3 regions of the Streptomyces sp. NPDC004667 genome follow, and region 1 is predicted to be linked to each of the others. Evidence: riboswitches for the same ligand, from Rfam matches in the RefSeq annotation. Region 1 holds a riboswitch; each other region holds the start of a gene.

Region 1 (4,273 bases):
ATGCCCAGCCCCCCGCCTCCGCCTTCGCAGGTACCGCAGGACGCCTCCCCGCCGCCGCAGAAGAAGCGCGCGGGGCGGGATCTGCGTGCCGCCATAGGGGTCGGCGTCGGCCTCGGCGCGGTGATCTTCGCTTCGCTGTTCATCGTCAAGGCCGTCTTCGTCGGTGTGATCGTCGTCGCCGTCGTCGTCGGCCTGTGGGAGCTCACCTCCCGGCTCCAGGAGAAGAAGGGCATCAAGGCCCCGCTCGTCCCGCTCGCGGTCGGCGGCGCGGCCATGGTGATCGCCGGATACGTCCGGGGGGCCGAGGGCGCCTGGGTGGCCATGGCGCTCACGGCGCTGGCCGTGCTCGTCTGGCGGATGACCGAAGCGCCCGAGGACTACCTCAAGGACGTCACGGCGGGCGTCTTCGCGGCGTTCTACGTGCCCTTCCTGGCCACGTTCGTCGCGATGCTGCTCACCGCCGACGACGGTCCCCAGCGGGTGGTGACCTTCCTGGTCCTGACGGTGGTCAGCGACACGGGGGCCTACGCGGTCGGCTGGCGCTTCGGCAAGACCAAGCTCGCCCCGCGCATCAGCCCCGGCAAGACCCGCGAGGGACTCTTCGGGGCGGTGGCCTTCGCGATGGCGGCCGGCGCGCTGTGCATGGAGTTCCTGGTCGACGGCGGCGCCTGGTGGCAGGGCCTGGTGCTGGGCCTGGCTGTCGCGGTCAGCGCCACCCTGGGTGACCTGGGCGAGTCGATGATCAAGCGCGACCTGGGCATCAAGGACATGGGCACCCTGCTCCCGGGCCACGGCGGCATCATGGACCGGCTCGACTCGCTGCTGCCGACCGCTCCGGTCGTCTGGCTGCTGCTGGCGGCCTTCGTGGGCACGGGCTGACCTGCGAAAAAGCCGGGCGATACGCCGGGCGGTTACTCTTGGAAGGCGCGCTGCTTCTGCGGCGCGCCTTTCGTCTTACAAGGAGTACCCGCCATGGCCCGCCCCGTTCCGGGAGAGCTCACCTTCGTCGCCCCTCGTGGGGCCAAGAAGCCGCCCCGGCACCTCGCCGACCTGACCCCGGCCGAGCGCCGGGAGGCCGTGGCCGCGATCGGTGAGAAGCCGTTCCGGGCCAAGCAGCTCTCCCAGCACTACTTCGCCCGCTACGCGCACGACCCGGCCGAGTGGACCGACATCCCCGCCGCGTCGCGCGAGAAGCTCCAGCAGGAGCTGCTGCCGGAGCTGATGAACGTCGTCCGGCACATCAGCTGCGACGACGACACCACCCGCAAGACCCTGTGGAAGCTGCACGACGGCACGCTCGTCGAGTCCGTGCTGATGCGCTACCCCGACCGGGTGACCATGTGCATCTCCTCGCAGGCCGGCTGCGGCATGAACTGCCCGTTCTGCGCCACCGGCCAGGCGGGCCTGGACCGCAACCTGTCCACGGCCGAGATCGTGCACCAGATCGTCGACGGCATGCGCGCGCTGCGCGACGGCGAGGTCCCCGGTGGCCCGGCCCGGCTCTCCAACATCGTCTTCATGGGCATGGGCGAGCCGCTGGCCAACTACAAGCGGGTCGTCGGCGCCATCCGCCGCCTCACCGACCCGGAGCCCGACGGCCTGGGCCTGTCGCAGCGCGGCATCACCGTCTCCACCGTCGGCCTGGTCCCGGCCATGCTGCGCTTCGCCGACGAGGGCTTCAAGTGCCGCCTCGCCGTCTCGCTGCACGCGCCGGACGACGAGCTGCGCGACACCCTGGTCCCGGTGAACACCCGCTGGAAGGTCCGCGAGGTCCTCGACGCGGCCTGGGAGTACGCCGAGAAGTCCGGCCGGCGCATCTCCATCGAGTACGCGCTGATCCGCGACATCAACGACCAGGCCTGGCGCGGTGACCTCCTCGGCCGCCTGCTCAAGGGCAAGCGCGTGCACGTCAACCTGATCCCGCTGAACCCGACCCCGGGCTCGAAGTGGACCGCGTCGCGTCCCGAGGACGAGAAGGCCTTCGTCGAGGCCATCGCCCGGCACGGCGTGCCCGTGACCGTACGCGACACCCGTGGCCAGGAGATCGACGGCGCGTGCGGCCAGCTGGCCGCCTCCGAGCGCTAGGTTCCGGCCGCGACCGCCCGTAATCGGCCACGAGGTACCCTGTGGCCGGACAACTTCATCATTCCGACAGGGGAGCGCCACAGCGCTGAGAGTGCGGTAACCGTCATCCGCAGACCCTCTGAACCTCGCCCCGGTCATTCGGGGTAGGAAGTTCGGTCATCACTCAAGCTGTTGCGCCCTGCCCGGCGTCCGCTCCCACAGAGCGCCGGGCAGGGCCGCGTCTTCTCCTGGACATCCCAGGAGGAATTCACCAGTGAGCACCACCAAGAAGATCGCGGGCGCGGCGCTCGTGGCCGCGCTGGGCGTCGGCACGCTCAGCGCCTGCGGCGGCGACGCCAAGGACAAGCCGGCGGGCGCGAGCGACGCCCCGAAGTCCAAGACGATCACCCTCGTCTCCCACGACTCCTTCAACGTGACCGACACGGTCCTCAAGGAGTTCGAGCAGCAGAGCGGCTACACCGTCAAGGTCCTGAAGTCCGGCGACGCGGGCGCCGCCCTGAACCAGGAGATCCTCACCAAGGGCTCCCCGCGCGGCGACGTCTTCTTCGGCGTCGACAACACGCTCCTCTCGCGCGCCCTCGACAACGGGATATTCACCCCGTACCAGGCCAAGGGCCTGGACCAGGTCAAGCCGGAGTTCGTGCTCGACCAGCAGCACCGTGTCACCCCGGTCGACTCGGGTGACATCTGCGTCAACTACGACAAGGCCTACTTCGCCGACAAGAAGATCGCCCCGCCGCAGACGCTGGACGACCTGACCAAGCCGGAGTACAAGAACCTGCTGGTCACCGAGAACGCCGCGACCTCCTCGCCCGGCCTCGGCTTCCTCCTCGCCTCCGTCGGCAAGTACGGCGAGGACGGCTGGAAGGACTACTGGAGCAAGCTCAAGGCCAACGGCGTCGAGGTCGTCGACGGCTGGGAGCAGGCCTACAACGAGCGCTTCTCCGGCTCCGCGGGCGGCAAGAAGGCCAAGGGCGACCGTCCGCTGGTCGTCTCCTACGCCTCCAGCCCGCCGGTCGAGGTCCTCTACGGCGAGCCGCAGCCGGCCGAGGCCCCCACGGGCGTGGCCACCGGCACCTGCTTCCGCCAGGTCGAGTTCGCGGGCCTGCTCAAGGGCGCGAAGAACGAGGAGGGCGGCAAGGCGCTCATCGACTTCCTGGTGGGCAAGAAGTTCCAGGAGGACATGCCGCTCCAGATGTTCGTGAACCCGGTGATCAAGGACGCGAAGCTGCCGGAGGTGTTCACGAAGCACGGCGTGGTCGTCGAGAAGCCGGAGACGGTCGCCCCCGACGCCATCGCCAAGAACCGTGACCAGTGGGTCAAGGCATGGTCCTCGCTCGTCGTGAAGTAGTGCGGGACGCCTCCCCGAAGGAGGGCGGGCGCGCCACCGCCGTCAGGTTCGCCCTGATGGCGGTGCCGCTCGCCTTCTTCGGGCTGTTCTTCGCCTATCCCGTCGCCGCGATTGTGGGGCGCGGGCTGAAGACGGACGAGGGCTGGCAGTTCGGGCGCGTCGGCGAGGTCCTGGCCAGGCCCGACATCGCGGGCGTCCTGTGGTTCACCACGTGGCAGGCGTTCGCCTCCACCGTCCTCACCCTGCTCATCGCCCTTCCCGCCGCGTACGTCTTCGCGCGCTTCGAGTTCCCCGGCAAACAGCTGCTGCGGGCGCTGGTCACCGTGCCGTTCGTGCTGCCCACCGTGGTGGTCGGATCGGCCTTCCTGGCGTTGGTGGGGCGGGGCGGACTGCTCGACGAACTGTGGGGCGTCCGGCTGGACACCACCGTCTGGGCGATCCTGCTCGCCCACGTCTTCTTCAACTACGCCGTCGTCGTCCGGACGGTCGGCGGGCTGTGGGCCCAGCTGGACCCGCGCCAGGAGGAGGCCGCCCGGGTCCTGGGCGCGGGACGGTTCGCCGCCTGGCGGCGGGTGACGCTGCCCGCGCTGGGCCCGGCGGTGGCCGCGGCTTCGCTGATGGTGTTCCTGTTCACCTTCACCTCCTTCGGCGTCGTGCAGATCCTGGGCGGGCCCGCGTACTCCACGCTGGAGGTGGAGGTCTACCGGCAGACCGCGCAGCTCCTGGACCTGCCGACGGCCGCGGTGCTGACGATGGTCCAGTTCGCCGCCGTCGGCCTGATCCTCGCCGTGCACGCCCGGACCGTGCGCCGGCGCGAGGGCGCACTGCGGCTCGTGG
Region 2 (4,273 bases), on a different contig from region 1:
GGTGGGCAGCCCCCCGACCCCCTCAGAACGCCGGGCGTTCCGGGTCGAGGGTGGCGCGGCCCTCCGTGGGGGAGGAGGCTTCGGCGAAGCGGCGTTGGGGGATGCGGCCGGCGCGGAAGGCGAGGCGGCCCGCCGTGACGGCGTCCCGCATGGCGGCCGCCATCAGGACGGGCGCCTGCGCGCGGGTGACCGCCGAGGCCAGCATCACCGCCGCGCAGCCGAGCTCCATCGCGAGGGCGGCGTCGGAGGCGGTGCCGGCCCCGGCGTCCAGGATCACCGGCACCCCGGCCCGCTCCGTGATCAGCTCGAAGTTGTGCGGGTTGCGGATGCCGAGCCCCGAACCGATGGGGGAGCCCAGCGGCATGATCGCCGCGCAGCCCACGTCCTCCAGCTTCCGTGCGAGGACCGGGTCGTCGTTGGTGTACGGCAGGACGGTGAAGCCCTCGTCGACCAGGACCTCGGCGGCGTCCAGCAGCTCGACGCCGTCGGGCAGGAGGGTGCGCTCGTCGGCGACGACCTCCAGCTTGATCCAGTCGGTGCCGAGGGCCTCCCGCGCCAGCCGGGCGGTGAGCACGGCCTCGCCCGCGGTGAAGCAGCCCGCCGTGTTCGGCAGGACCGCGATGCCGAGCCGGTCGAGGACGGACAGGACCGAGCCCTGCACCGTCGGGTCCAGGCGGCGCATGGCCACCGTGGTCAGCTCGGTGCCGGAGGCGACCAGGGAGCGTTCGAGGACGTCCAGGCTCGGGGCCCCGCCCGTGCCCATGATCAGGCGGGAGGAGAAGGTCCGTCCGCCGAGGGTGAAGAGGTCGTCGGCCATGGTGCTCAGCCCCCCTGCACGGCGGTGAGGACCTCGACGCGGTCGCCGTCGCCCACCGGGGTGTGCGGCCACTGGCCGCGCGGGACGACGGTCTCGTTGAGGGCGGCGGCGACGCCCTTGGGCGCCCGGGTCAGGGTGGCCACCACCGCGTCGAGGGTGGTGCCGGCCGCGATCTCGCGCGGCTCGCCGTTGACGGAGATGGTCATGCGTAGGTCTCCTGACGCGTGGTGGAGAAGCGGCGGGGGCTGAAGGGGCGGGCGACCTCCGGCACGGTGCCGGTGGCCAGGAGCTCCGCCATCACGTCGCCGGTGAGCGGGGTCAGCAGCACCCCGTTGCGGTAGTGCCCGGTGGCCAGGTGCAGTCCGGGCAGGTCGGTCGGGCCCAGCAGCGGCGCGTTGTCGGGGGAGCCGGGGCGCAGTCCGGCCCGGGTCTCGACCAGGGGGAGCTCGGTGATCCCGGGGACCAGCTCGTGGGCGTCGCGCAGCAGCTCGTAGACCCCGCCCGCGGTGACGGTGGTGTCCCAGCCGAGTTCCTCGCTGGTGGCTCCGACGACCAGCTCGCCGTTCTCGCGGGGCACCAGGTAGACGTGGCTGCCGCGCACGACGGCCCGTACGGTCCGCGACAGGAACGGCGCGTACGCCGGCGGCACCGACAGCCGCAGCACCTGGCCCTTCACCGGCCGCACCGGCACCGCCACCTCCGGCGGCACCCCCTCCAGCCGCCCGCTCAGGGAGCCCGCCGCGAGCACGACCTGGTCGGCGCGCAGCTCCGTGCCGTCCTCCAGTACGGCGCCCAGCGCGCGGTCGGCCCCGGTCAGCAGCCGGGTGGCGGCCGTCCGGTGGACGCCCACCCCGGCGCGCTCGCAGGCGGCCAGCAGGGCGGCCGCGAGCCGCCGCGGGTCCACCTGGTGGTCCCCGTCGACGCGCAGCCCCCCGCGTACCCCCGGGGCCAGCATCGGCTCCAGGCGGCGGCACTCGCGGCCGGTGAGCCACTGCGACTCCAGGCCGCAACGGCGCTGCAGGGCGTGGAGCTCCCGCAGGTGGAGGCGGTCGTCGGCGTCGAGGGCGACGGCGAGGGTGCCGCAGGCCCGGTAGCCGATGTCCAGGCCGCCGCTGGCTTCGGCCAGCTCGGCGGCGAACTGCGGGTAGCGGGCGGCGGAGGCAACGTTGAGCCCGAGCAGGGTCTCCTCGCCGTAGTGCAGTTCGGTGACGGCGGCGAGCATGCCCGCCGCGACCCGGGCGGCGCCCCCGCCGGGGTCCGGGTCGGCCAGTACGGTGCGCAGCCCGCGCCGGGCCGCCCGCCAGGCGGTGACCAGGCCGATGATCCCGCCCCCGATGACGAGGACGTCGGATCCGGTGGATCCCGCGGTTCCCGCGGATCCCTTCCGAGATGAGTGCATGGGCGTCCAGCCCCTCCCTTCGCCGGCATGACCCGGATCAGGTTCGTACGGTCGGAGGCCGGCCAGCCTCCCTCTCAGCCCGGTGCGCCCGGACTCCCGCGATAGGTACGGTGGCCAGACTAACCCCGGCGGGGGTGGCGGGTAAGGCTGCCTCCCCGGCGCCCGCCCGTACTTCCCCGCCCCCTGTTCCTGACGGACCGTCAGTTCACTAGGCTGGGGCGGGTGAGCGAGCAGACGCAACAGACGAAGCCCGGTGTCGTGATCGTCGGCGCCGGAATGGCCGGCGTGCAGACCGCCGTGGCCCTGCGCGAACAGGGCTTCACCGGCCCCGTGACCCTCCTGGGCGCCGAACCCCACCAGCCCTACGACCGGCCCCCGCTGTCCAAGGCGGTGCTGCTCGGCAAGGCCGAGGAGGCCGCCTTCGACGTGGCCTTCGACGTGGACTTCGAGGAACTCCGCATCGACCTGCGCCTGGGCACCGAGGTCACCGGCGTACGGCCCGCGGCGCACGAGCTCGACACCCCGGCCGGACCCGTCCCCTACGAGGTCCTGGTCCTGGCCACCGGAGCCGAACCGCTGACCCTGCCCGGCTCCTCCGGCGTCCCGGGCGTGCACCTGCTGCGCACCCTCGACGACGCCGCCCGGCTGCGCCCCGTCCTGGCGGCGGCCCACGACCTCGTGGTGGTCGGGGCCGGCTGGATCGGCGCCGAGTTCGCCACCGCGGCCCGCGGGGCCGGCTGCGCCGTCACGGTGGTCGAGGCCGCGGACCGGGTCCTGGCCGGGGCCCTGCCCGCCGAGGTGGCCGCCCCGATGGCCCGGTGGTACGCCGAGGCCGGGGCCACCCTGATCACCGGGGCCGCCGTGGCCGGGATCGAGGAGGGGCTGGTCCGGCTCGCCGACGGCCGGGAGCTGGCGGCGGGGGCGGTGGTCGTCGGCATCGGAGCCCGGCCCGCCACGGGCTGGCTGGACGGCACCGGGATCGAGCGCGGCCCCGACGGCTCGATCACCGCCGACGCGTACCTGCGCACCTCGGTGCCCGGGGTGTACGCGGTGGGCGACTGCTCCTCCTTCCCCTCCGCCCGCTACGGGGCCCGGCTGCTGGTCCACCACTGGGACAACGCCCTCCAGGGCCCCCGGGCGGTCGCGGCGAACATCGTCGCGGGGGAGCCCGTCCAGGCCTACGACCCCGTCCCGTACTTCTGGTCCGAGCAGTTCGGCCGCTTCGTGCAGTACGCGGGCCACCACGGCGGCGCCGACACCCTGCTCTGGCGGGGCTCCCCGGACGACGCCACCTGGTCGGTGTGCTGGCTGAGGGAGGGCGCGCTGGTCGCCGTCCTGGCCGTGGGCCGCCCCCGCGACCTGGCGCAGGGCCGCAGGCTGATCGAATCGGCCGTCCCCGCAGACCCGGACAGGGTCGCGGACCCGGACGTCCCGCTGAAGTCCGCCACCGCCTGACGCGGCCCCCCCGCGGCCCCCCGCAGGGCCCCCGCGGAGCCCGGACGGTCTCCCCGGTACGCGTTCCCGGACGCCTCCGCCGCGCCTCCACCGCCGCTCCACCCGGCCCCGACCCGCCGCGACGCCCTCGGCGCGGACGCCGCGCCGGCCCCCGCGCGGACCGCGCGCCCGGCCCGCCCCGTCCCCGGACGGGGTGGCTCGGGTACCGGCTGTCGGTCCGAGATGGCAGGCTTGTCCCCGTGACCGAGATTGACGCAAAGATCGATGCCCTTGTCCCCGCCTGGCTGTACCTCCCCGACATCGCGGAGATGCTCGACATCGAAGTGACCCGGGTCCGCCAGCTGGTCAAGGAAGGTCAGCTGCTCGCCGTGCGCCGCGGCGAGAACCGCTCCCTCCAGGTGCCCGCCCCCTTCATCGACGGCGACAAGATCGTCAAGGGCCTGGTCGGCCTGCTGACCGTGCTGCGCGACGACGGCTTCTCCGACGAGGAGATCCTGGAGTGGATGTTCACCGCGGACCCCACCCTGCCGGGCACCCCCGCTCAGGCGCTGAGCGAGAATCGCGGCACGGAGGTGAAGCGACGCGCCCAGGCGCTCGCCCTC
Region 3 (4,273 bases), on a different contig from region 1:
CACCCGCCCGGAGGAGCTGTCCGACGTCCACATCCGCCTCCAGGTGGGCTGCGACCGGGCCTTGTTCCGCGCGAGTGCGGCGCCGCTCGTCGCCTTCCTCGACCGCACGGACCGGCTGGTTCCGCTCGGTCAGGAACGCAACCTCGGCGACTTCGAGGAGAGCCTCGACGAGGAGCTCGGCAAGATCCTCGCCGAGGCCCGCCAGAACGAGCAGAACGCGGGCTGACCCGGCGTTCCCTCAGCGCTTGCGCCGACGCCCCCGGCCGCCGCGGGCGGGCTGCGGGACCACGGCGGCGGCCGGCGAGCCCGTCCGGTCGGCGGAAACCACCAGGGCGGCGAGCGCGGTGGTGACGGGGACGGAGGCCACGAGCCCGATGGAGCCCACGAGGGTGCGGACGATCTCCTCCGCGACCAGCTCGCTGTTGGCCACCGATCCCATGCTGCTGTTCGCGATCGAGAACAGCAGCAGCAGGGGCAGTGCGGCGCCCGCGTAGGCCAGCACCAGGGTGTTGACGACCGAGGCGATGTGGTCGCGGCCGATCCGGATGGCCGCCCGGTACAGGCCGCGCGGGCCCATACCCGGGTCGGCCTGGTGGAGTTCCCAGACTGCCGAGGTCTGCGTCACGGTCACGTCGTCGAGGACGCCGAGCGAGCCGATGATCACGCCCGCGAGCAGCAAACCGCTCATGTCGATGTGCGGGTAGAGGCCGTGGATCAGCCCGGTGTTGTCGTCCGTGTTGCCGCTCAGGAAGGCCCAGTCGATGAAGAGCGAGCCCAGCAGCCCGATCAGCAGCAGCGAGGCGAGGGTGCCGAGGACGGCTACCGAGGTCCTCGCCGTCAGGCCGTGGCACATGTAGAGGGCGATCAGCATGATCGCGCTGGCTCCGATGACGGCGACGAGCAGGGGGTTCGAGCCCTGGAGGATCGCCGGCAGGATGAACAGCGTCAGGATCGCGAAGCTCACCACCAGGGCGACCAGCGCGAACACCCCGCGCATCCGCCCGACCACCACGACCGCGAGTGCGAAGATCCCGGCCAGTAGGGCCAGGGGCAGCTTGCGGTTCACGTCGACGACGGAGTACTGGAGGTCCCGCGGCGCGTCCGGGGCGTACGCGACCACCACCTCCTGGCCCTTCTCCAACTGCCGCGGGGCGCCGGGCTGGACGATCTCGAAGAACGCCCGGCCCTTGTCCGGTCCACTGGCGACCTCGACCGTCGCCTTCTTGCACTCCCCGGTCTGCGCGGCCTGGGCCTCGCGGCCCTCGGGGGTGGAGGTGTCGCCGGTGGGCGGCACCTGCGAGGCGTTCACTGATTTGCAGTCGACCTTTGCCAAGGCAACGACCATGCCTTGTTGGGTCTGGCGGTCGAAGCCGACTCCGGTGCGCTGGTGGGCGGGGGCCCCGCCCGGCCAGAGCACGGCCATGCCGACGAAGACGGCTGCGGCGAAGGGGATCAGCACGGCGGCGATCACCTTGCGCAGGTGCTTGGAGACCGGTGCCGCCGGCCCGTGTCCATGGCTGTGACCGTGGCCGCCGTGGGAGGCGCCGGTCGCATGCCCGTGGGAGGCATGTTCGTGACCGGTGTGGCCGTGGGGGTCCGTGGGCGTGGTGGGGGGCTGCGGCAAGGACGTCACCGGCAGATCATCGCAAGAGATGAGGGGGCCCACTGTTCAGCACGCCACAGATGACGCTAGCGTGGGGGCTACTTTGCACAACGCGGGAGCTCGGAGCACCGGGCTGAGAGGGCGCTGATCACCGTACGCGCATGAAAATGCGTACGGGAAGAGGCTGCGTCGACCGCCGAACCTGTTACCGGGTAATGCCGGCGTAGGGAGATCAGGTCTCATGACCATTCAGGACGCACGCACGCCTGCCGTCAGCCAGGACGCCGACGGCCAGACCGAGCGCCAGCCCGGCTGGCACAAGGGATACCTGGCGGGCTCCCGCCCGGACATCCGGGTGCCGGTCCGCCAGGTCCACCTCACCAACGGCAAGGACGTCACGCTCTACGACACGTCCGGGCCGTACACCGACCCGCAGATCGAGACCGACGTGCGCCGGGGCCTGCCGCCCCTGCGCGAGAACTGGATCATCGGCCGCGGCGACACCGAGGAGTACGCGGGACGTCCCGTGCGCCCCGAGGACGACGGCATCAAGCACACCTCGCCGCGCGGCGGACTCAAGAACCTCGACGCCGTCTTCCCGGGCCGGCCCCGCCAGCCCCGCCGCGGCCGTGGCGGCGCCGCCGTCACCCAGCTCGCGTACGCCCGCCGGGGCGAGATCACCCCGGAGATGGAGTACGTCGCGATCCGCGAGAACGTCTCCCCCGAGGTCGTCCGCGAGGAGATCGCAGCAGGTCGTGCCGTGCTTCCGGCCAACGTGAACCACCCGGAGATCGAGCCGATGATCATCGGCAAGCGGTTCCTGGTGAAGGTCAACGCCAACATCGGCAACTCCGCGGTCACCTCCTCCATCGAGGAGGAGGTCGACAAGATGACCTGGGCGACCAAGTGGGGCGCCGACACGGTCATGGACCTCTCGACCGGCCGCAACATCCACACCACGCGCGAGTGGGTCCTGCGCAACTCCCCCGTCCCGATCGGGACCGTGCCGCTCTACCAGGCGCTGGAGAAGGTCGACGGCCGTGCCGAGGACCTGACCTGGGAGATCTACAAGGACACGGTCATCGAGCAGGCCGAGCAGGGCGTCGACTACATGACGGTCCACGCCGGCGTGCTGCTGCCCTACGTGCCGCTGACCGCCCGTCGCAAGACCGGCATCGTCTCGCGCGGTGGCTCGATCATGGCCGCGTGGTGCCTGGCGCACCACAAGGAGAACTTCCTCTACACGAACTTCGAGGAGCTCTGCGAGATCCTCGCGACGTACGACGTCACGTACTCGCTGGGCGACGGTCTGCGTCCCGGCTCGATCGCGGACGCCAACGACGCGGCGCAGTTCGCCGAGCTGAAGACGCTGGGCGAGCTGAACACGATCGCCAAGCGGCACAACGTGCAGACCATGATCGAGGGCCCGGGCCACGTCCCGATGCACAAGATCAAGGAGAACATCGACCTCCAGCAGGAGATCTGCGAGGAGGCGCCGTTCTACACGCTCGGCCCGCTGACCACGGACGTCGCGCCCGCGTACGACCACATCACCTCGGGCATCGGCGCCGCGATGATCGCTTGGTGGGGCACCGCGATGCTCTGCTACGTCACGCCCAAGGAGCACCTGGGCCTCCCGAACCGGGACGACGTGAAGACCGGTGTGATCACCTACAAGATCGCCGCTCACGCCGCGGACCTGGCCAAGGGCCACCCGGGCGCCCAGGAATGGGACGACGCCCTGTCGGACGCGCGGTTCGAGTTCCGCTGGGAGGACCAGTTCAACCTGGCCCTCGACCCGGACACGGCCCGCGAGTTCCACGACGAGACCCTTCCGGCCGAGCCCGCGAAGACCGCGCACTTCTGCTCCATGTGCGGTCCGAAGTTCTGTTCCATGAAGATCTCCCAGGACATCCGCCGCGAGCACGGCGGTGACCTGAAGGCCGAGGAGATCCAGGCGGGCATGGCGGAGAAGTCCGCCGAGTTCGCCGCCGCCGGCAACCGGGTCTACCTCCCCCTGGCGGACTGACCCGGGGCACCCCGGACGTCGACGGACCCGCGACCCATGGGGGGAGTCGCGGGCCCGTCCCGTCCCGGTCCGGCGGGACCGGGAGCGGGGGTGACCGGAAAGCCGTGTGCGGTTGACCGGCGGAATGGTCTTGCCTTGAAGTGCGCTCCAACTCCTAGAGTGCGGGCGCATGACCATGCGATACCGAAATCTGGGTGGGACCGGCATCGAGGTGAGTGCGCACTGCCTCGGAACGATGATGTTCGGGGCCGTGGGGAACCCCGATCACGAGGAGTGCGGGCGGATCATCCACGCCGCGCTCGACCTGGGCATCAACTTCGTCGACACCGCGGACATGTACTCCGCCGGAGAGTCCGAGGTGATCGTCGGCAAGGCGCTCAAGGGGCGGCGCGACGACGTCGTGCTCGCCACGAAGGTCCACTTCCAGATGGGAGAGGGGCGCAACCGCAGCGGCAATTCACGGCGTTGGATCGTCCGTGCCGTGGAGGACAGCCTGCGGCGGCTGGACACCGACTGGATCGACCTCTACCAGGTGCACCGCCCGGACCACACGACCGATGTCGAGGAGACGCTGTCCGTCCTCGGCGACCTCGTCACGGCGGGGAAGATCCGCTCCTTCGGGTGTTCGACCTTCCCCGCCG

What was found. Region 1 has a riboswitch for thiamine pyrophosphate ahead of ABZW32_RS25900 (thiamine ABC transporter substrate-binding protein). Riboswitches for the same ligand answer to the same signal wherever they lie in the genome.
Region 2: linked by a shared signal. The riboswitch ahead of thiO (glycine oxidase ThiO) and the one ahead of ABZW32_RS25900 (thiamine ABC transporter substrate-binding protein) in region 1 are both predicted to bind thiamine pyrophosphate.
Region 3: linked by a shared signal. The riboswitch ahead of thiC (phosphomethylpyrimidine synthase ThiC) and the one ahead of ABZW32_RS25900 (thiamine ABC transporter substrate-binding protein) in region 1 are both predicted to bind thiamine pyrophosphate.

Annotation. Positions count from the first base shown of each region.
Region 1 is NZ_JBEXKC010000052.1:35,544-39,816, forward strand. It holds gene ABZW32_RS25890 (phosphatidate cytidylyltransferase) at 1-879, shown strand, start outside; gene rlmN (23S rRNA (adenine(2503)-C(2))-methyltransferase RlmN) at 973-2,085, shown strand; TPP riboswitch at 2,144-2,253, shown strand; gene ABZW32_RS25900 (thiamine ABC transporter substrate-binding protein) at 2,339-3,436, shown strand; gene ABZW32_RS25905 (iron ABC transporter permease) at 3,493-4,273, shown strand, end outside.
Region 2 is NZ_JBEXKC010000024.1:147-4,419, reverse strand. It holds gene ABZW32_RS15945 (thiazole synthase) at 23-817, opposite strand; gene thiS (sulfur carrier protein ThiS) at 823-1,023, opposite strand; gene thiO (glycine oxidase ThiO) at 1,020-2,216, opposite strand; TPP riboswitch at 2,214-2,326, opposite strand; gene ABZW32_RS15930 (FAD-dependent oxidoreductase) at 2,439-3,671, shown strand; gene ABZW32_RS15925 (Rv2175c family DNA-binding protein) at 3,911-4,273, shown strand, end outside.
Region 3 is NZ_JBEXKC010000008.1:119,687-123,959, reverse strand. It holds gene ABZW32_RS07005 (SsgA family sporulation/cell division regulator) at 1-226, shown strand, start outside; gene ABZW32_RS07000 (YibE/F family protein) at 239-1,633, opposite strand; TPP riboswitch at 1,706-1,850, shown strand; gene thiC (phosphomethylpyrimidine synthase ThiC) at 1,845-3,632, shown strand; gene ABZW32_RS06990 (aldo/keto reductase) at 3,808-4,273, shown strand, end outside.